4 regions of the Martelella mediterranea DSM 17316 genome follow, and region 2 is predicted to be linked to each of the others. Evidence: predicted binding sites of a transcription regulator. Region 2 holds the regulator's gene; each other region holds the start of a gene.
What was found. Region 2 encodes LexA, which represses DNA repair genes until DNA is damaged. Its sites were predicted from a motif close to TGTTCNNNNTGTGTTCNG; they were not measured.

Region 1 (4,624 bases), 900 kb from region 2:
CATAGGTGTTGGAAAACGGCTCGGCCCGGTCGAAGCGCGACTGGCCGTAGCCGCCATAGGACACCTCGGTCTCGCCGACCTCGACATGGTCTTCCGGCAGTTCATCAAGAAAGCGCGACGGCATGGTCGATTGCCAGAGCCCGTGGATTCGGCGGTTGGAGACGAACCAGATATGGCAGTGGCGCTTGGCGCGGGTGATGCCGACATAGGCAAGCCGGCGCTCTTCCTCCAGCCCCGCGCGGCCGCTCTCGTCGAGCGCGCGCTGGTGCGGAAACAGGCCTTCCTCCCAACCGGGCAGGAACACGGTCTTGAACTCCAGCCCCTTGGCCGAATGCAGTGTCATGATCGAGACGGCATCGAGGTCTTCGTTGTTTTCGGTGTCCATCACCAGCGAGACATGTTCGAGAAAGCCGCGCATGCTCTCGAAACCTTCCATGGAGCGGATCAACTCCTTCAGGTTTTCGAGCCGGCCCGGCGCTTCCGCCGACCGGTCGTTCTGCCACATCTCGGTATAGCCGCTCTCGTCGAGGATCTGCTCGGCAAGCTCGGTATGCGGCGTGGTTTCCAACAGGTCCTGCCAGCGGTCGAACTGGGTGACGACGTCGAACAGCGCCTTGCGTGGCTTCGGCTTCAGCTCATCAGTGTCGATCAGCTCGCGGGCGGCCGCCAGCATCGGAATGTTGCGCTCGCGGGCATAGTCGTGGACCTTGCGCACGCTGGCATCGCCAAGGCCGCGCTTCGGCGTGTTGATGATCCGCTCCAGCGCCAGATCGTCGGCCGGCTGGCAGGTGAGGCGGAAAAACGCCATGGCGTCGCGAATTTCGAGGCGCTCGTAAAAGCGCGGGCCGCCGATGACGCGGTAGTTGAGCCCGAGCGTGACGAAGCGATCCTCGAATTCGCGCATCTGGAACGAGGCGCGCACCAGGATCGCCATGTCGTTCAGCGCCTCGCCCTGCTTCTGGTACTGCTCGATCTCCTCGCCGATCGCGCGGGCTTCCTCCTCGGAATCCCAGGCGGCGTGAACCTGCACCTTGCTGTCGTCGGGATCGGTGCGTTCGGTGAACAGCGTTTTGCCGAGACGGCCCTCATTATGGGCGATCAGATTGCCGGCGGCCCCCAGAATATGCGCGGTCGAGCGGTAATTGCGCTCCAGCCGGATCACCTTGGCGCCCCGGAAATCCTTCTCGAAGCGGAGAATATTGTCGACCTCCGCGCCGCGCCAGCCATAGATCGACTGGTCGTCATCGCCCACGCAGCAGATGTTGATCGGACCTTCGTCGCCGGCGGGCCGCTGGGCCAGGAGCCGCAGCCACATATATTGCGCGGTGTTGGTGTCCTGATACTCGTCCACCAGAATGTAGCGGAAGCGCTTGTGGTATTCCTTCAGGATATCCGGATGCTGACGGAACAGTTCGATCGGGTGCAGCAGAAGATCGCCGAAATCGCAGGCGTTGAGCGTCTTCAGCCGGTCCTGATAGGCCTGATAGAGTTCGCGGCCGCGGCCATTGGCAAAGGCACGGGCGTCGCCCTCGGCAATCGTCTTCGGCGTCAGGCCCTTGTTCTTCCAGTTGTCGATCATGCCGGCGAACTGCCGCGCCGGCCAGCGCTTGTCGTCGAGACCCTCGGCCTGGATCAACTGCTTGAGCAGCCTGAGCACGTCGTCGGTATCGAGAATGGTGAAGTCGGAGCGCAGACCGGCAAGCTCGGCATGGCGGCGCAGAAGCTTGACGCCGATCGAGTGAAACGTGCCGAGCCAGGGCATGCCCTCGACCGCGCCGCCCACCAGCGCGCCGATCCGTTCCTTCATCTCGCGCGCGGCCTTGTTGGTGAAAGTCACGGCAAGAATCTGGCTGGGATAGGCCCTTCCGGAAGCAAGAATATGGGCGATGCGGGTGGTCAGAACCCGGGTCTTGCCGGTGCCCGCACCCGCAAGCACCAGAAGCGGCCCCTCGGTGGTTTCCACGGCGTCGCGCTGCTCGGGGTTGAGGCCGGAGAGATAATCGGGCGCATCCGGCGCGCGGCGCGCGGCCATCGCTCGTGCGGCAAGGCCGGAGCGGGCGGGCGCTGCGGGCTGCGGCGCATCGTCTTCGTCGAAAAACGGAATATTGTCGTCACCTTGATTCATGAGGCCAATCTAATGGCTTGCATGCCAAAGGTGAAGGCGGCGCGGGAAATGAGAACAAAAAAAGCACATCCCAGCCAATGCCGGCCACCGTTTATGTACCGCCAGGCGGAGGTAACATTACAATTTGGTGAGGTTTGATCTGGCGACTTGCGGAGGCGGGAACGATAACGATACTTCGGTGACAGGAATCCCGCCCCAGTTGCCAGTCCGAGGTCATGAATGCGTCTTTATCAACAGCTTGCCGTCAGTCTCGGCGTTCTGGCAGTCGGGGCCGCGGCCTGGCTCTGGTTTGCTCCCGATGGCCGCGAGCTCATGGCCTCGATGGGCATTGCCGGTAATAACGACACGGCCAGGCCCCCGGCAGGCGGCCGCGGCGGCGGTTTCGGCGGCGCGGTTCAGGTCGTCACCGCGCCGGTCGCGATCGGCACGGTCAACGACCAGTTGACGGCGATCGGCAGCGGGGCTGCGATCCAGTCGGTGACGCTGCTGCCCGAGCAGGCCGGCACGATCACGGAGATCAGCATATCCTCCGGCGACAAGGTGGAGAAGGGCGACGTCATCGTCCGGCTCGACGACCGCGAGCAGGTTCTGGCGCGCAACCTGGCGGAGGTCGCGCTTGAAAGCGCCGCCCGGCAGGCGGAGATCAATCGCAAGATCAGTTCCTCGATTTCCAATCTCGAAGTCTACAACGCCGAGATCGCCGAGAAATCCGCTCAACTCGATCTCGAGACGGCGGAACTCAATCTCGCCCGCCGGCAGATCGTCGCGCCGATTTCGGGCGTCGCCGGGATCGTCGGCGTCAATGTCGGCGACTATGTCACCACCTCGTCGGAGATCGTCACAATCGATGATCGCTCTGCGATCCTCGTCGATTTCGACGTTCCGGAGCGCTTCGCAACCGCCGTCACCCCGGGAACGCCGGTGGAGGCAAGCCTGGTCGCAGCGCCCCAGAAGCGCTTTGACGGCGTGGTCGAGGCGGTCGACAACCGGATTGACCCGGCAAGCCGCACGTTCACCGTGCGCGCGCGTATCGACAACGAAAGCGACGCGCTGAGAGCTGGCATGTCCTTCGACGTGACCATGCGGTTTCCCGGCGATGAATATCCGGGCGTCGATCCGCTGGCGATCCAGTGGGATTCGGAAGGCGCCTTCGTGTGGCGTATGGCCGACGGCGCGTCCGAGAAGGTCCGGGTCCGCGTGATCCAGCGCGACCCGGATGTGGTGCTGGTCGATGCCGCGCTGGAGGCGGGCGACCCCGTGATCATCGAGGGCATCCAGCGCCTGCGCGAGGGCGGCGCGGTGCGTCAGGCGAATGCGGGGGCTTCGTCATGAGCGAGGATACCCCGACCGGCGACAAGCGCGACGAGATCGAGGAAATCGCTGTCGATCACGCAACCGAGCATGGCTTCACCGCGCTCTTCGTGCGCCGGCCGATCATGGCGCTGGTGTTCAACGCGCTGATCGTGGTCGCCGGCCTTGCCGCCTATTTCGGCGTCGAGGTGCGCGAACTGCCGGATGTCGACCAGCCGGTGATCACCGTGCGCACCACCTTTTCCGGCGCTTCGCCCGAAACCGTCGACCGCGAGGTCACCGATGTCATCGAAGGCGCGGTGGCGCGCGTCTCCGGCCTGCAGTCGATGTCGTCGCAATCGCAGACCGGCTCCAGCCGGGTGACGCTGGAGTTCAGCAAGGATACCGATATCAATGTCGCCTCGATGGACGTCCGCGACGCCGTCGGCCGGGTCGAGGGGCAACTGCCGGACGACGCCGACGAGCCGCGCATCGTCAAGGCGGATTCCGATGCGCAGCCGATCCTGCGGCTGGCGGTCACCTCCTCCACGCTCGATATCGACGACCTGACCAAATATGTATCGGACAATATCGAGGACAGGCTTGCCGCCGTTTCCGGCGTCGCCGATGTCGCGGTCTATGGCGACCGGGACAAGATCTTCCGCATCGATATCAATCAGGCGGCGCTTGCCAGCCGCGGCCTGACGGTCGCCGATCTCGCCAATGCGCTTTCCGACATGTCGTGGGACGTGCCGGCGGGGTCGCTCACCAGCACCACCCAGGCGCTCGGCGTGCGCGCCACCGCCGACCTTACCACACCGGAAGAATTCGCCGATCTGAAGGTCGCCGACAATGTCCGCCTCGGCGATGTGGCGACTGTCGTCTTCGGCCCGGATACGGCTGCGACGGCGCTGCGCTATAATGGCCAGCCGGGCATCGGTCTCGGCATCGTGCGTCAGGCCAAGTCCAATACGCTGGAGATATCGGAGGGCGTGCACAGGGTCATCGAGGAGCTCCGGCCAAACCTGCCGGAAGGCACCACGATACGGGTTTCGAGCGACGATGCGGTGTTCATTTCGGGCTCGATCGAGGAGGTGGTCCGCTCGCTGACCCTTGCCGCGCTGATCGTGGTGGCGATCATCTTCCTGTTCCTGCGCGACTGGCGGGCGACCATCATTCCGGCGATCACGCTGCCGGTGGCCCTGATCG
Region 2 (4,624 bases):
ATTAGCATTGGCCACAACATGTAAAAGTTGTGGGGCGGTGATTGCGGATGCGCGGGAGCGGGGCAGGCACGAGCGAGATAGACGGTGCGGAGAGCCGACGCGCGGTGCCCGCCCGGTTTCGGGCGGCCTTCAGAAAGCGCCAACCGAAAGGCGAGCGCGAGGCCGATTTTTATCAGCGTGACGCGGGCCGGGCCGGGCGGTTCGATATAGCCGCACTGTGGCGCGAGGAGCAGGCATTCGGTCGTCCGTTCCTCATGGTGCCGGTGGCGCTGGCAGCGGGAATAGGCTGGTGGTTTTCGCTCGCCGAGAGCCCGTCTTCGCTGGGCCTTGGAATCTATGGCGGTCTGGCGGTGTTCGCGGCCGTCTTGCTGCGCAACGGCAGAGGCTTGCTGCCCGTTGCCAGCGCCTGCATCGCGCTGTTCCTCTGCGGCGCGCTGCTTGCGGAGCTGGAGACGGCGCGGCGCGCAACTGTGATGCTCGATTCGGCCGTGACCACCCATATCACCGGCGTCGTTGAGAGCCGCGAGCCGACGGAAACCGGCTGGCGCTACTTGGTGCAGGTGACGGCGACGGACGACCCCGTGATCCATCGCCCGCCCGAACGCGTCACGCTTGTCGCCCGCGGCAATTTGCCGCCTGTTGGCATCGGGCACGCCATTCAGGGGCTTGGCCGGTTGCTGCCGCCTTCCGCGCCGGTCATGCCCGGCCTGGTTGATTTCGGGTTCCTGTCCTATTTCGACGGCATTGGCGCGGTGGGTTTCTTCTATGGGCCGCCGGCGGATATCGGCGTCGCGCCCGCGCCGGGCCTCAATGCGCGGGCGGGTTTTGCGATCGAGCGGATACGCGACGGCATTGCCGGGCGCACTCGTGCGGTGCTTGCGGGCGACACCGGCGCCTTTGCCAATGCGATCATCACCGGCGAGCGCCGGGCGCTGAGCGACGACATGCTCGATGCGCTGCGCAACGCCGGCCTTGCCCACATCATTGCCATTTCCGGCCTGCATATGGCGCTGGCCGCCGGCATTTTCTTCTCCAGCCTCAGGCTGTTGCTGGCGCTGTCGCCGCGCGCCGCCGAGGCGGTTTCGACGAAGAAGATCGCAGCGGCGGCGGCGATCGCGGCGGCGCTGTTCTATCTGCTGATCTCGGGCATGCAGGTGTCCGCCGAACGGGCCTTCATCATGCTGGCCGTCATGCTGGCGGCGGCGATCTTCGACCGGCCGGCGATCAGCCTGCGCAATGTGGCGCTTGCCGCGCTCGTGATCCTGATCGTGACGCCCGCCGAAGTGGTGGGGCCGGGCATGCAGATGTCCTTTGCCGCCACGCTCGCGCTGATCGCGGGCTATGGCGCATGGCAGCGCCGGCCCGCTGAAGGCTTTCGCCAAAGCCGGGGACCGCTCCGCTGGCTCTGGATCGCGGCCTCCGGCATCGTCCTCACCGCGCTGATCGGCGGATTGTCGACGACGCCCTTCGCTATCCATCACTTTTCGCGTATTGCCGGCTACGGGCTCCTCGGCAATCTGCTCGCCATGCCGGTCGTCACCTTCATCGTCATGCCGGCGGGCTTGTTGTCGCTCATCGCCATGCCGCTCAACCTTCACGCGCCGTTTCTGTTCGTCATGGGCTGGGGGCTTGATTGGGTGATGCGGGCGGCGACATGGGTCGACGGCCTCGGCGGCGCGTTTACCACTGGTCGCGCTCCGGAGGGATTTCTGCTGTTGTTCCTGGCCGGCTTCCTGCCGCTCGTGCTGTTGCGCACGCGGCTGCGGCTTCTCGGCGTGATCCCAATGGCGGTTTCCGTTGCACTGATTTCATGGCCGCGCGAGCCTTCGCCGTCGCAAATCCTGGTGGCGGATGATGGCAACCTCGTCGCATTCGTCACCGGCGATGTCGCGGCGCTCACAACGAAGCGGCCACCATCCTTCGTGTTCGAGCAATGGGAAACGGCGCTTGCGCTCGCAGAGACGCTGCCGCCTGTGGAAGAAAGCGCGCTGGTGCTGGATGAGGAGGATCGCTTCGCGCGGCTGGAAGCAGCGGATATGGCGAGCGCCGCGCGGGCGCTCCGCGATACGATCACCGAAGCAGGTCGAACGCCCGGCATCTTCCACTGCAAGAAGGATGCATGGTGCTACGGGCTCTTCATGGAACTCAGGCTCATGACGGTCGACCGGCCGGCCTTTGCCGGCCTTGCCTGCGACAATGCCGATATCGTCGTTAGCCGCTACCGCCCCGGTTTCCAGATCTGCCGCTCCGGCGCATACCTCGTCACGCCGGCGATGCGCCGCCAGCACGGCGCCTTCCAATTCACGCTGCCGCCGACTGCCAGTCGAACTAGGGACGATGGCGACATACGGCGCTCGGTTGCGGAGCCGGACAGGGGTGAGGCAATCGTTCAGCAAGCAAGCAATGCCAATCCGCTGAGAGTAGGCAAAGCGGACGCCGCAGCTCCGCCGTCCACGCCATCACAATCGCCCTGCGGCCCCATGACACTCTCAATCAGCACGTCGGTCAGAGCGCTCACGCGCCCGTGGAACAGGCACCGGCTCTATGACTGGCGCTCCGGCGAATACCTGCCGGTCATCGCGGTTCCTGAGACCCTGACCTTCAGTGGTAACGGCGGATCAGGCCGACCAGCTTGCCCTGCACCTTGACCTGGTTGGCGGCGAAAATGCGGGTCTCGTAAGCGGGGTTGGCCGCTTCCAGCGCGATCGACGCGCCCTTGCGGCGGAACCGCTTCAGCGTCGCCTCCTCGTCATTGACGAGCGCCACGACGATATCGCCGGGCGAGGCGGTGGAGATATTGCGGATGATCACGGTGTCGCCGTCGAAAATCCCGGCCTCGATCATCGAATCGCCTTGCACCTCCAGCGCGTAATGTTCGCCCGCGCCCAGCATTTCCGCCGGCACGATGATCTGATGGGTGTTTTCCTGGATCGCCGAAATCGGCACGCCGGCGGCAATCCGACCCATGACCGGAATACCGGTCGAGCCGCCGTCATTGGCGCTGGCCGGCGCCTTTGGCTCTTCCTGTTTCTTGCCGAGCGAGCCCTCGATCACGCTTGGCGAAAAGCCCCGGCGCGGCTGCTGGCCGATGACGCTGTCCGGCATGCGCAGGATTTCAAGCGCCCGCGCGCGGTTGGGGAGCCGGCGGATGAAGCCGCGTTCCTCCAGCGCGGTGATCAACCGGTGAATGCCGGATTTCGACGCGAGGTCCAGCGCTTCCTTCATTTCGTCGAAGGATGGCGGAATACCGGTCTCTTTCATCCGTTCGTGAATGAAATACAGCAATTCCTGTTGTTTGCGTGTCAGCATTTCCTGCCCCTGGCCCTTCGAAACAAATCCAGAACGAATATACATGTTCTCACTGTGTTCCGCAAGTCCGCCCCCAGGCCCGGCAATCAAGGGGTTTCGCACCGCCGATGCGGGTCGGGCGCCGAATCGACAAACCGGCAGGCCAGTCTCGTCTCAAAAGCCATTCCATGCCGAAAGCCGTCCAGTTGGCAGCCTGAGCGCGTGCCGGGCGGCTTGCCAATTCATGTGTCGTGGGCGATAAACCGGCGAGCGTGACCGGGCCACTGGATCGATCTGGAGTGAAACATGAAAATCGCGGTTGCCGGTATCGGCTATGTCGGGCTTTCGAACGCGGTCCTGCTGGCGCAGAACCACGAGGTGGTGGCGATCGATATCGATCCGGGGCGGGTGGATGGGCTGAATGCCGGCAGGAGTCCGATCGTTGACAGTGAGATCGAACGCTATCTGGCGGAAAAGCCGCTGCGGCTGAAGGCGACGACCGAAGCGGCGGCCGCCTATCGCGATGCCGATTTCGTGATCGTCGCCACGCCGACCAATTACGATCCCGAGACCAATCACTTCGACACCTCGTCGGTGACCAGGGTTATAAGTGATGTGCTGGCCTCGGGCAGCGCCGCGACGATCATCATCAAATCCACCGTGCCGGTGGGCTTTACCGACCGCACGCGGCTTGCCTTTCAAAGCGACCGCATCATCTTCTCCCCGGAATTCCTGCGCGAGGGGCGGGCGCTTTTCGACAACCTCAATCCTTCGCGCATCGTCATCGGCGAGCGTTCCGCCCGGGCGGAGACCTTTGTCGGCCTTCTGGTCGAGGGCGCGCTGAAGAAGGATGTTCCGGTGCTCTACACCGGGGAGTCGGAGGCCGAGGCGATCAAGCTGTTCGCCAACACCTATCTCGCCATGCGCGTCGCCTATTTCAACGAACTCGACAGCTATGCCGTCACCCACGGCATGGATTCGCGGCAGATCATCGAGGGCATCGGCCTCGATCCGCGCATCGGCGACCATTACAACAACCCATCCTTCGGCTATGGCGGCTACTGCCTTCCCAAGGACACAAGGCAGCTTCTGGCCAATTATTCGGAGGTGCCGCAGAACCTGATTCGCGCCATCGTCGACGCCAATACCACCCGCAAGGACTTCATCGCCGAACGCATCATCGCGCTGAAGCCGAAGTCGGTCGGCATCTACCGGCTGGTGATGAAGGCGGGTTCCGACAATTTCCGCCAATCCTCCGTTCAGGGCATCATGAAGCGGATCAAGGCCAAGGGCATACCGGTCACCGTCTACGAACCGGCGCTGAAGGACGCTTCCT
Region 3 (4,624 bases), 650 kb from region 2:
TTCCCGCAGGCGATCGTGAGGTCTGGTCCCGCGAGCACGGTTCCCGGCGCGCCCTCGCCTTCGCCGAGCGCGCTTTCATGCACCTTGACCCGCTCCAGCCGCTTGCCCGCCGGCACCTCCATCCACGCGCCCGGAAATGGCGCAAGCCCCCGGATATGATTATGCACCTCGGCGGCCGGTCGGCTGAAATCGATCCGGGTCTCGCCCTTGTCGATCTTCTTCGCATAGGTGACGCCGTCTTCGGCCTGCGGTGAAAGCGGCAGGTCGCCGACCTCGAGCTTCGCCATCGCCTCCGCCATCAGTCGCGCGCCGTCATGCATCAGCCGGTCGTGCAGCGCGCCCGCCGTCATGTCCGGACCGATCGCGACCCGCTTGGTCAGCGCCACAGGCCCGGTATCGAGCCCCTTTTCCATCTTCATGATCATCATGCCGGTCTCGCTGTCGCCGGCCATGATCGCGCGCTGGATGGGTGCCGCGCCCCGCCAGCGGGGCAGCAGCGAAGCATGGCCATTATAGGCGCCAAGCCGCGTCCCGTTCAGGATCGCTTCCGGCAGCAGCAGGCCATAGGCAACCACCACCGCAACATCGGCATCAAGCGCGGCGAAGGCGGCGCGATCCTCGTCAGCGCGAAAATTCTCCGGCGTGCGCACCGGCAGGCCTAGCAGTTCGGCCGCCTGATGCACTGGCGACTTGACCTCCGCCAGCCCGCGCCGGCCGGCCGCCCGCGGCGGCTGGGTGTAGACGCAGACAATCTCGTGGCCCGCCTCCTTCAGCGCCCTGAGGGTGGGAACGGAAAAATCGGGCGTGCCCATGAAAATAATCCTGAGGCTCATGATCGCTCCTTCCGGGCCCGCGCAAAAAGGCAAACGTGAATATACGGCAACTGGTCAGATAAACGAGAATGCCGCGCCGCAAAAGGCAAATCCGCCGCATAAGGAGGAACGCCAGACAACAACCGACTTCTCGGCGCGCTGAAAAACCGAGACGCCATTTTCGACCTCGCAGGCAGGCCGGCCCTTGAGCCGTGGTATGCGAAGGCAACGCGGGAACCGCGCCGCCTGCTCCGTCTCGACGCATTCTCCTGCGTGCCGGCTGGCAGCGAACTGTCCTAAAGCTTGTGCTTGGCCGCCTTGGCGAACTTCTTGATCACCCGGTCACGCTTCAGGCGCGACAGATAATCGATGAACAGCGCGCCGTCGAGATGGTCGATCTCATGCTGCAGGCAAGTGGCGAGCAAGCCCTCGGCCTCGATTTCCTGTTCCTTGCCGGCAAGGTCGGTATAGCGCACCCGCACACTCGCCGGACGCTCCACCTCGGCATAGAACTCCGGGATCGACAGGCAGCCCTCCTCATAGACCGAGCGCTCGTCCGAGCTGTGCAACACGGTGGGATTGATCACCACCATGGGCTGCTTCTCGCCCTCGTCCTTGTTGGCGACATCCAGAACCAGCATGCGGCGAGGCACGCCAACCTGGATCGCGGCAAGGCCGATGCCCGGAGCCTCATACATGGTCTCCAGCATATCGTCGGCAAATTTCTTCAGGTCGTCGTCTATGCGCTCGACCGGTTTCGAGACCGTGCGCAGCAGAGGGTCCGGCAAGATAATCAGTGGCATCGTGGTCATGCCCTCCCCATAGCGCATGTTCGCCCGAGGGGAAATCTTTTCATACGTTCTGCCCCAAACCTCCCTTCCCGTTATTTCCGTAAATCATTTTGTTCACGTTTTGATCTTTCTTTCAAGAAGAATCTGCGCTAGGCTCACCATAAGAGAGGTGATGTGATGGATGCAGTGATGGCCCGACTGGCGGCGGCGGACACGGCGATGCTCGCCATGGCCGGGGCGTTGTGCATTCTGATTGCCGCTCTCGTCATTCTCCTGGCCCGCCGCGGCGGCGGGCGGCAGGAAAAGGGGCTTGAACGCGAGCTGCAGCAACTGGTGCAGGCGCAGAGCGAGATGCAGGGCCGCATGGCGACGATGGCGGAACTGTTCGGCAGCCGCCAGTCGGAGCTGAATGCCGCGCTCGGCTCCCGCCTCGATGGCCTGTCACAGCGGATCGGCACCACGCTGCACCAGCAGCACCAGACCACCCACGAGAACCTCCGCCGCCTGCAGGAGCGGCTTGCTGTCATCGATGCGGCGCAGAACAATATCCAGTCGCTGGCCAAGGACGTGGTCGGCCTGCAGGCAATCCTTTCCAACAAGCAGACCCGCGGCGCATTCGGTCAGGGGCGGATGGAAGCGATCATCGCCGATGCCCTACCCGCCGGAAGCTTCCGGTTCCAGGCGACGCTGTCGAACGGCACCCGCCCGGACTGCGTGGTCGACATGCCGAATGGCGCGCCGCCCTTGATCATCGACGCCAAGTTTCCGCTCGAATCCTGGAACGCGATGCGCGCGGCGGAAAGCGACGAGGCAGCGCGCGCCGCCAGCCAGCGCTTCCGCCGCGATCTCGAGACCCATCTCCGCGATATCGCCAGCAAATATCTGCTGCCCGGAGAAACGCAAGACACGGCCTTCCTGTTCGTGCCGTCCGAATCGATTTTCGCGGATATCCACGAGCATTACGAGGCGGTCGTCCAGCGCGCCCATGCCATGCGCGTGGTGATCGTCTCACCGACGCTGCTGCTGTTGTCGATCCAGGTCGTGCAGGCGGTGATGAAGGACCAGCGCATGCGCGAACAGGCGCATCTGATACAGGGCGAGGTTGCCAATCTGCTGGCGGACCTGACGCGCCTCAACGAGCGCGTGGCAAAGCTGGAAAACCATTTCAACCAGGCCCGCCAGGATGTCGAGACGATCCGGATATCGACGGGCAAGATCGCCCGGCGCGGCGAACGGATCGCGACGCTGGAATTCGAAACCGGTCGAAAGGAGGCGGAGCCGTCTTCCACCCTTGACGAGGGACAGCAGGGGCTCGGCCGCATGAAACTGCGCGTCGTCGACGAGGACTGATTGCCATCGCCGCTTGCGCGCAATAAAAGCGCAAGGGAATGCATTGGCGGTCGGTTTTGCGATCGGCTGACTGGATGCGGTGTTTGAGTGTGCCGGATCGGCGGGGCGTGGAAGACGGTCTCGCCTTCCGGCGGAAGCCTTCGCGTCGACCAGGCGAGGCTGACGGGAGTACTGCCATGATCACGGTTTTCGGTTCCATCAATATGGATCTCATCGCCACCACGCCGCGCCTGCCGAAGCCGGGCGAAACCGTGGCGGGAACCTCCTTTGCCACGGCTCAAGGCGGCAAGGGCGCAAACCAGGCGCTTGCCGCGCGCCGCGCCGGCTCCGCTGTCGCCATGGCAGGGGCTGTCGGCAATGACGAGTTCGCATCCGCCGCAACCGCCCTTCTTGCCGAGGCCGGCGTCGACCTTTCAGCCGTGAAAACCACCAATGGCCCCACCGGCACGGCGATGATCCTTGTCGGCGGCGACGGCGAAAACGTCATCGTCATCAATGCCGCGGCCAATGGCGAGGTCACCGAGGCAGATGCCGAGGCTGTCGTGGCGGGAATGGCGGCGGACGACATATTGGTGCTGCAGCTCGAAATTCCGGCCAATGCCATTCGCACCGCGCTCAAGAGCGCCCGCGAAAAGGGTATCCGTACGATCCTCAACACCGCGCCGCTGACGCCGGAAGCGGCCGAGCTCGGCGCGCTCGCCGATATCGTGATTGCCAACGAGACCGAATTCGAGCGGCTTGTCGGGGCCGAAGAGCTCGGCAGCGAAGGGCGGATCGCCATGCTGAAAACCCGCCATGACGAAACCGGCCAGACCATCGTCATCACGCTCGGGGCCGAGGGCGTGGTTGCCATGCATGAGGGCGACTTCCACCGCATCGACGCTCTGAAGATCGACCCGGTCGACACCGTCGGCGCGGGCGACACCTTCTGCGGCTATTTCGCAAGCGGTCTCGATCAGGGACTGCCCTTCGCAAAGGCCGCGCACCGGGCCGCCGTCGCAGGCGCGCTCGCCTGCCTCAAGCCCGGCGCCCAGCCGTCCATCCCGGAAAAAGAAGCGGTCGACGCACGGGCCTGAAATCATCGGCCCCTGGCATTACGCCATCCATTTCCCGGAGATCATCGGGTGGTTCAGACCAAACGCCCGATGATCTAGCCAAGCAAGGCTTTTTGACCTTGTCGGACGGCGGAAATGCAAAACCACATTCGTCTTTCAGGTAGACCCCCGACCCGAGCGCCCTATTTCAAAAGGCAGCTGCGCCCGTCTGGCGCTGCCCTCCCGCGTTGCCGCAAGAGCCCGGATATTCGGGCGCGCGCCCCAATTGTTAAATTTTTTACTTTTCTTTTGGTCCATTTTGCGAGATGACGCGTTATTGCCCTATCCAGACGCGCCAAGGTGCCGGCTCGTCCGGCAGTCTGGAAAAAGGGGGTGCGCCCCGCGCCCCGGCACATCATCCCCCGATGTGCCGGGGTTTTTCGTGTCGGGGTCACGCATCGCGAGCGGAGCGGCAGGGCTATATCGCCCTGCCTTTCCTGCAGAAAATCAGGCCTTGTTCTTGTTGTAGACGTCGAAGACGACGGCGGCGAGCAGCACCAGGCCCTTGATCACCTGCTGGTAATCGATGCCGATGCCCATGATCGACATGCCGTTATTCATGATGCCCATGATGAAG
Region 4 (4,624 bases), 210 kb from region 2:
GTGCACCGGCTTCAGGCCGTCACGAACATCCGGCAGCGCGCGGCTGACGATCACGCTCATCGCGTAATCGAGGTAGGAACGCTGCATTTCCTCCATGATGGAGATGGGCTCGATGCCCGGCGGAAGACCTCCGCCCGAAGGTGTCGTTTGATCAGTCAATGTGAATCACGATCTCAAGCTAGAATCATCTGGTTTTTTATAGCCGAATCCGATGGCTGACGCCAATTTCTCAAGCCTCCTGACAGTGGACAGAGGCCGAATTACGCGATTTTATTCGTGTCAGGTGGTGATCCTGTGGCAAGCTCACAAGAGCGCTGCGAATGCCACTTCCGGTTTAACGCGGCGCCATGCTCTCTGGAAACGCAAAAACGGCTGGGGAACGGGCGATGAATGAACTGGCGACGCTGATAAACGGCTTCACCACCTTGATGGTGACCATGGACCCGCCCGGCATGGTGCCGATCTTCCTGGCGCTGACCGTGGGCATGACCCAGGCGCAGCGCCGCAAGGTGGCGATCCGGGGCAGCCTGATTTCGTTCTTTCTGCTCCTGGCCTTTGCGCTGCTGGGCGATGACATCCTCAACGCGCTCGGCATTTCCATGAGCGCGTTCCGTATCGCCGGGGGCATTCTTCTGTTCTGGATCGGCGTGGAAATGATCTTCGAAAAACGCGTCGAAAGAAAGGAGAGGACCACCGAAACCGCCATCACGAAGGATGGCATGGCCAATCTCGCCGCCTTCCCGCTGGCCATGCCGCTGATCGCAGGCCCCGGCGCGATCTCCGCGACCATCCTGCTCGGCTCCAAGATGGAAACGGTGCTGGACAAGCTGGCGCTCGTTCTGGTGATCTTCGTCGCCTCGCTGGTCGTGCTTTTGGCAATGCTCGCCGCCGGCCTGATCGACCGGCTTCTCGGCGAAACCGGTCGTAACATTCTCACCCGCATTCTCGGCATGATGCTGACGGCGCTGGCCGTGCAGTTCGTGATCGACGGGGTGACCACGGTGATGCATATCCCCACGGGCACGGCAGGCGCCTGAATTATCCGGCGCGTTTGCCCTCAAAAAGGTCCGATGCGGTTGGGATCAGAACGGAATGTCGTCGTCGAGATCCTGCGAGAAACCGCCGCCGCTGCTGCGGCCACCGCCACCACCACCGGAAGACGGCTGCGAGCCGTAATCGTCATAGCCACCGCCGCCCTGGCCTCCGCCGAAGTTGCCGCCTTGGCCACCGCCCCCGCCGCCTTCACCGCGGCCGTCCAGCATGGTCAGCGTGGCGTTGAAGCCCTGCAGCACGACCTCGGTCGAAAACCGCTCTTGGCCGCCCTGGTCGGTCCATTTGCGGGTCTGAAGCTGGCCTTCGATATAGACCTTGGAGCCTTTGCGCAGATATTGTTCCGCGACCTTGCACAGCCCCTCGCTGAAGATCACCACCCGGTGCCATTCCGTGCGCTCCTTGCGCTCGCCGGAATTGCGGTCGCGCCAGCTTTCCGACGTGGCCACCCGCAGATTGGCGATCGGCCGGCCATCCTGTGTGCGCCGAATTTCCGGGTCCGCTCCGAGATTGCCGACGAGGATGACCTTGTTTACACTACCTGCCATGACTACCACCTGTATAACCGCGTTGCGGCGCTTTAGAGAATTTTCGGCAGCATAGACGATCTCTCCGAAAGCGATCAACCGATACGGGACAATCCACAATTAAAAATGTTCTTTATTTGTTCTATCGCTCTGCTATGATCGAGTCAAGCGATTCAACCGGGGACATTCAAACCGTCTGTTTTGCTGCACCTCGACAGAGCCGCAGCGTGAACTACATAGGAAGCAAATTCCCTTCTCGAGAAGCCTGATCCCATGAGCGAACTGAAGAATATCTCCATCCGCGGCGCGCGCCAGCATAACCTGAAAGGCGTTGACGTGGATCTGCCGCGCAACAGCCTGATCGTGATGACCGGGCTTTCGGGCTCCGGCAAATCCTCGCTGGCGTTCGACACGATCTACGCGGAGGGGCAGCGGCGCTATGTCGAAAGCCTCTCGGCCTATGCGCGCCAGTTTCTGGAGATGATGGAAAAGCCGGATGTCGACCGGATCGAGGGCCTGTCGCCGGCGATCTCGATCGAGCAGAAGACCACGTCGAAGAACCCGCGCTCCACCGTCGGCACGGTGACCGAGATCTACGACTATATGCGCCTTCTTTTCGCGCGCACCGGCGTCCCCTATTCGCCGGCGACGGGCCTTCCGATCGAAAGCCAGACCGTGACCCAGATGGTCGACCGCATTCTGGCGCTGCCGGAACGCACAAGGCTTTATATCCTCGCGCCGCTGGTGACCGGCCGCAAGGGCGAGTTTCGCAAGGAACTGGCGGAACTGATGAAGAAGGGCTTTCAGCGCGTCAAGATCGACGGTGAATTCTACGAGATCGCCGAAGCGCCAAAGCTCGACAAGAAATACAAGCATGATATCGACGTGGTGGTCGACCGCGTTGCGGTGCGCGACGATCTGGCGACCCGGCTGGCCGACAGTCTGGAGACCTGCCTCGAAATCGCGGACGGGCTGGCGGTCGCCGAATTCGCCGACAAGCCGCTGCCGGAAAACGAGACGGCGGCCGGCGGCGCCAAGAACAAATCTCTCAACGAAACCCATGAACGCGTTGTTTTTTCGGAAAAATTCGCGTGTCCTGTTTCAGGATTCACGATTCCGGAAATCGAGCCGCGGCTGTTCTCCTTCAACAATCCCGTCGGCGCCTGCCCGACCTGCGACGGGCTCGGATTCCAGCAGAAGATCGATGAAGGGCTGGTCGTTCCGGACCGGGCGAAAAAATTGTCAGAAGGCGCGATCGCGCCCTGGGCGAAATCCTCGTCGCCTTACTACAAGCAGACGCTGGAGGCGCTTGGCCGGCATTTCGGCTTCAAGATGACGGATCGCTGGGACAAGCTGCCGGAACAGGCCACCAACGCTATCCTCAACGGGACCGATGACAAGATCGAGTTCCAGTATGCCGACGGCGCGCGCAGCTACAAGACCACCAAGAGCTTCGAGGGCATCATTCCCAATCTCGAGCGGCGCTGGAAGGAGACGGATTCCGCCTGGGCGCGCGAGGAGATGGAGCGCTACATGTCGGCGGCCCCCTGCCCGGCCTGCAACGGCTACCGGCTGAAGCCGGAGGCGCTCGCCGTCAAGATCGACGGCCGCCATATCGGCGAGGTCAGCCAGCTTTCGATCCGCGCGGCGCGCGACTGGTTCGAGGACCTGCCGAAGCACTTCTCGCAGAAGCAGAACGATATCGCGGTGCGCATCCTCAAGGAAATCAACGAGCGGCTGCGGTTCCTGAACGATGTCGGGCTGGAATATCTCACGCTGTCGCGTAATTCCGGCTCGCTTTCCGGCGGCGAGAGCCAGCGCATCCGGCTTGCCTCGCAGATCGGCTCGGGGCTGACCGGCGTGCTCTACGTGCTCGACGAGCCCTCGATCGGCCTGCATCAGCGCGACAACACGCGGCTGCTCGATACGCTGAAACATCTGCGCGATATCGGCAACACGGTCATCGTCGTCGAACATGACGAGGACGCGATCCTGACCGCCGATTACGTGCTGGATATCGGCCCCGCGGCCGGCATTCACGGCGGCGAGGTGGTGGCCGAGGGCACGCCTCAGGCGATCATGGCCAACCCTAAATCGCTGACCGGCCAGTATCTGAGCGGGGCCAGGGCAGTCGCCGTGCCCGCCGAACGCCGGCAACCGAAAAAGGGCAAGGCGCTCAAGGTCGTCGGCGCGCGCGGCAACAATCTCAAGGATATCACCGCCTCGATCCCGCTCGGCCTGTTCACCGCCGTCACCGGCGTTTCCGGCGGCGGCAAATCCACTTTCCTGATCGAGACGCTTTACAAGGCGGCCGCGCGGCGGATCATGGGCGCGCGCGAAAACCCGGCCCCGCACGACCGCATCGAGGGGCTGGAATTCGTCGACAAGGTCATCGATATCGACCAGTCGCCGATCGGGCGCACGCCGCGCTCCAACCCGGCCACCTATATCGGCGCCTTCACGCCGATCCGCGAATGGTTCGCCGGCCTGCCGGAGGCCAAGGCGCGCGGCTATCAGCCGGGGCGGTTCTCGTTCAACGTCAAGGGCGGGCGCTGCGAGGCCTGCCAGGGCGACGGGCTGATCAAGATCGAGATGCACTTCCTGCCGGATGTCTACGTCACCTGCGACGTCTGCCACGGCCAGCGCTACAATCGCGAGACGCGGGAGGTCCGCTTCAAGGGCAAGTCGATCGCCGACATTCTGGAACTGACAGTGGAGGAAGGCGTCGAATTCTTCTCCGCCGTGCCCTCGGTGCGCGACAAGCTGCAGACGCTTCAAGACGTCGGCCTCGGTTATATCAAGGTCGGTCAGCAGGCCAATACGCTGTCTGGCGGCGAGGCGCAGCGCGTTAAGCTCGCCAAGGAGCTGTCGCGCCGCTCCACCGGCAAGACGCTCTACATCCTCGACGAGCCGACCACCGGGCTTCATTTCCACGACGTCGCGAAACTTCTGGAAGTGCTGCACCAGCTTGTCGAACAGGGCAATTCGGTGGTGGTGATCGAGCACAATCTCGAGGTCATCAAGACCGCCGACTGGGTGATCGATAT

Region 1: Mame_RS20150 (ATP-dependent helicase) is a predicted target of LexA. The motif match lies at 2,176-2,193, and genes of this name have one in related genera.
Region 3: Mame_RS18895 (DNA recombination protein RmuC) is a predicted target of LexA. The motif match lies at 1,715-1,732, and genes of this name have one in related genera.
Region 4: uvrA (excinuclease ABC subunit UvrA) is a predicted target of LexA. The motif match lies at 1,705-1,722, and genes of this name have one in related genera.

Annotation. Positions count from the first base shown of each region.
Region 1 covers NZ_CP020330.1:4,303,772-4,308,395, reverse strand. Annotated here, with positions in the region: gene Mame_RS20150 (ATP-dependent helicase) at 1-2,125, opposite strand, end outside; gene Mame_RS20145 (efflux RND transporter periplasmic adaptor subunit) at 2,345-3,457, shown strand; gene Mame_RS20140 (efflux RND transporter permease subunit) at 3,454-4,624, shown strand, end outside.
Region 2 covers NZ_CP020330.1:3,404,612-3,409,235, reverse strand. Annotated here, with positions in the region: gene Mame_RS15875 (ComEC/Rec2 family competence protein) at 48-2,648, shown strand; gene lexA (transcriptional repressor LexA) at 2,602-3,309, opposite strand; gene Mame_RS15865 (nucleotide sugar dehydrogenase) at 3,595-4,624, shown strand, end outside.
Region 3 covers NZ_CP020330.1:4,052,448-4,057,071, forward strand. Annotated here, with positions in the region: gene fmt (methionyl-tRNA formyltransferase) at 1-833, opposite strand, end outside; gene def (peptide deformylase) at 1,109-1,624, opposite strand; gene Mame_RS18895 (DNA recombination protein RmuC) at 1,781-2,953, shown strand; gene Mame_RS18900 (ribokinase) at 3,130-4,029, shown strand; gene mmsB (multiple monosaccharide ABC transporter permease) at 4,495-4,624, opposite strand, start outside.
Region 4 covers NZ_CP020330.1:3,193,295-3,197,918, forward strand. Annotated here, with positions in the region: gene gyrA (DNA gyrase subunit A) at 1-159, opposite strand, end outside; gene Mame_RS14935 (MarC family protein) at 387-1,037, shown strand; gene Mame_RS14940 (single-stranded DNA-binding protein) at 1,083-1,598, opposite strand; gene uvrA (excinuclease ABC subunit UvrA) at 1,851-4,624, shown strand, end outside.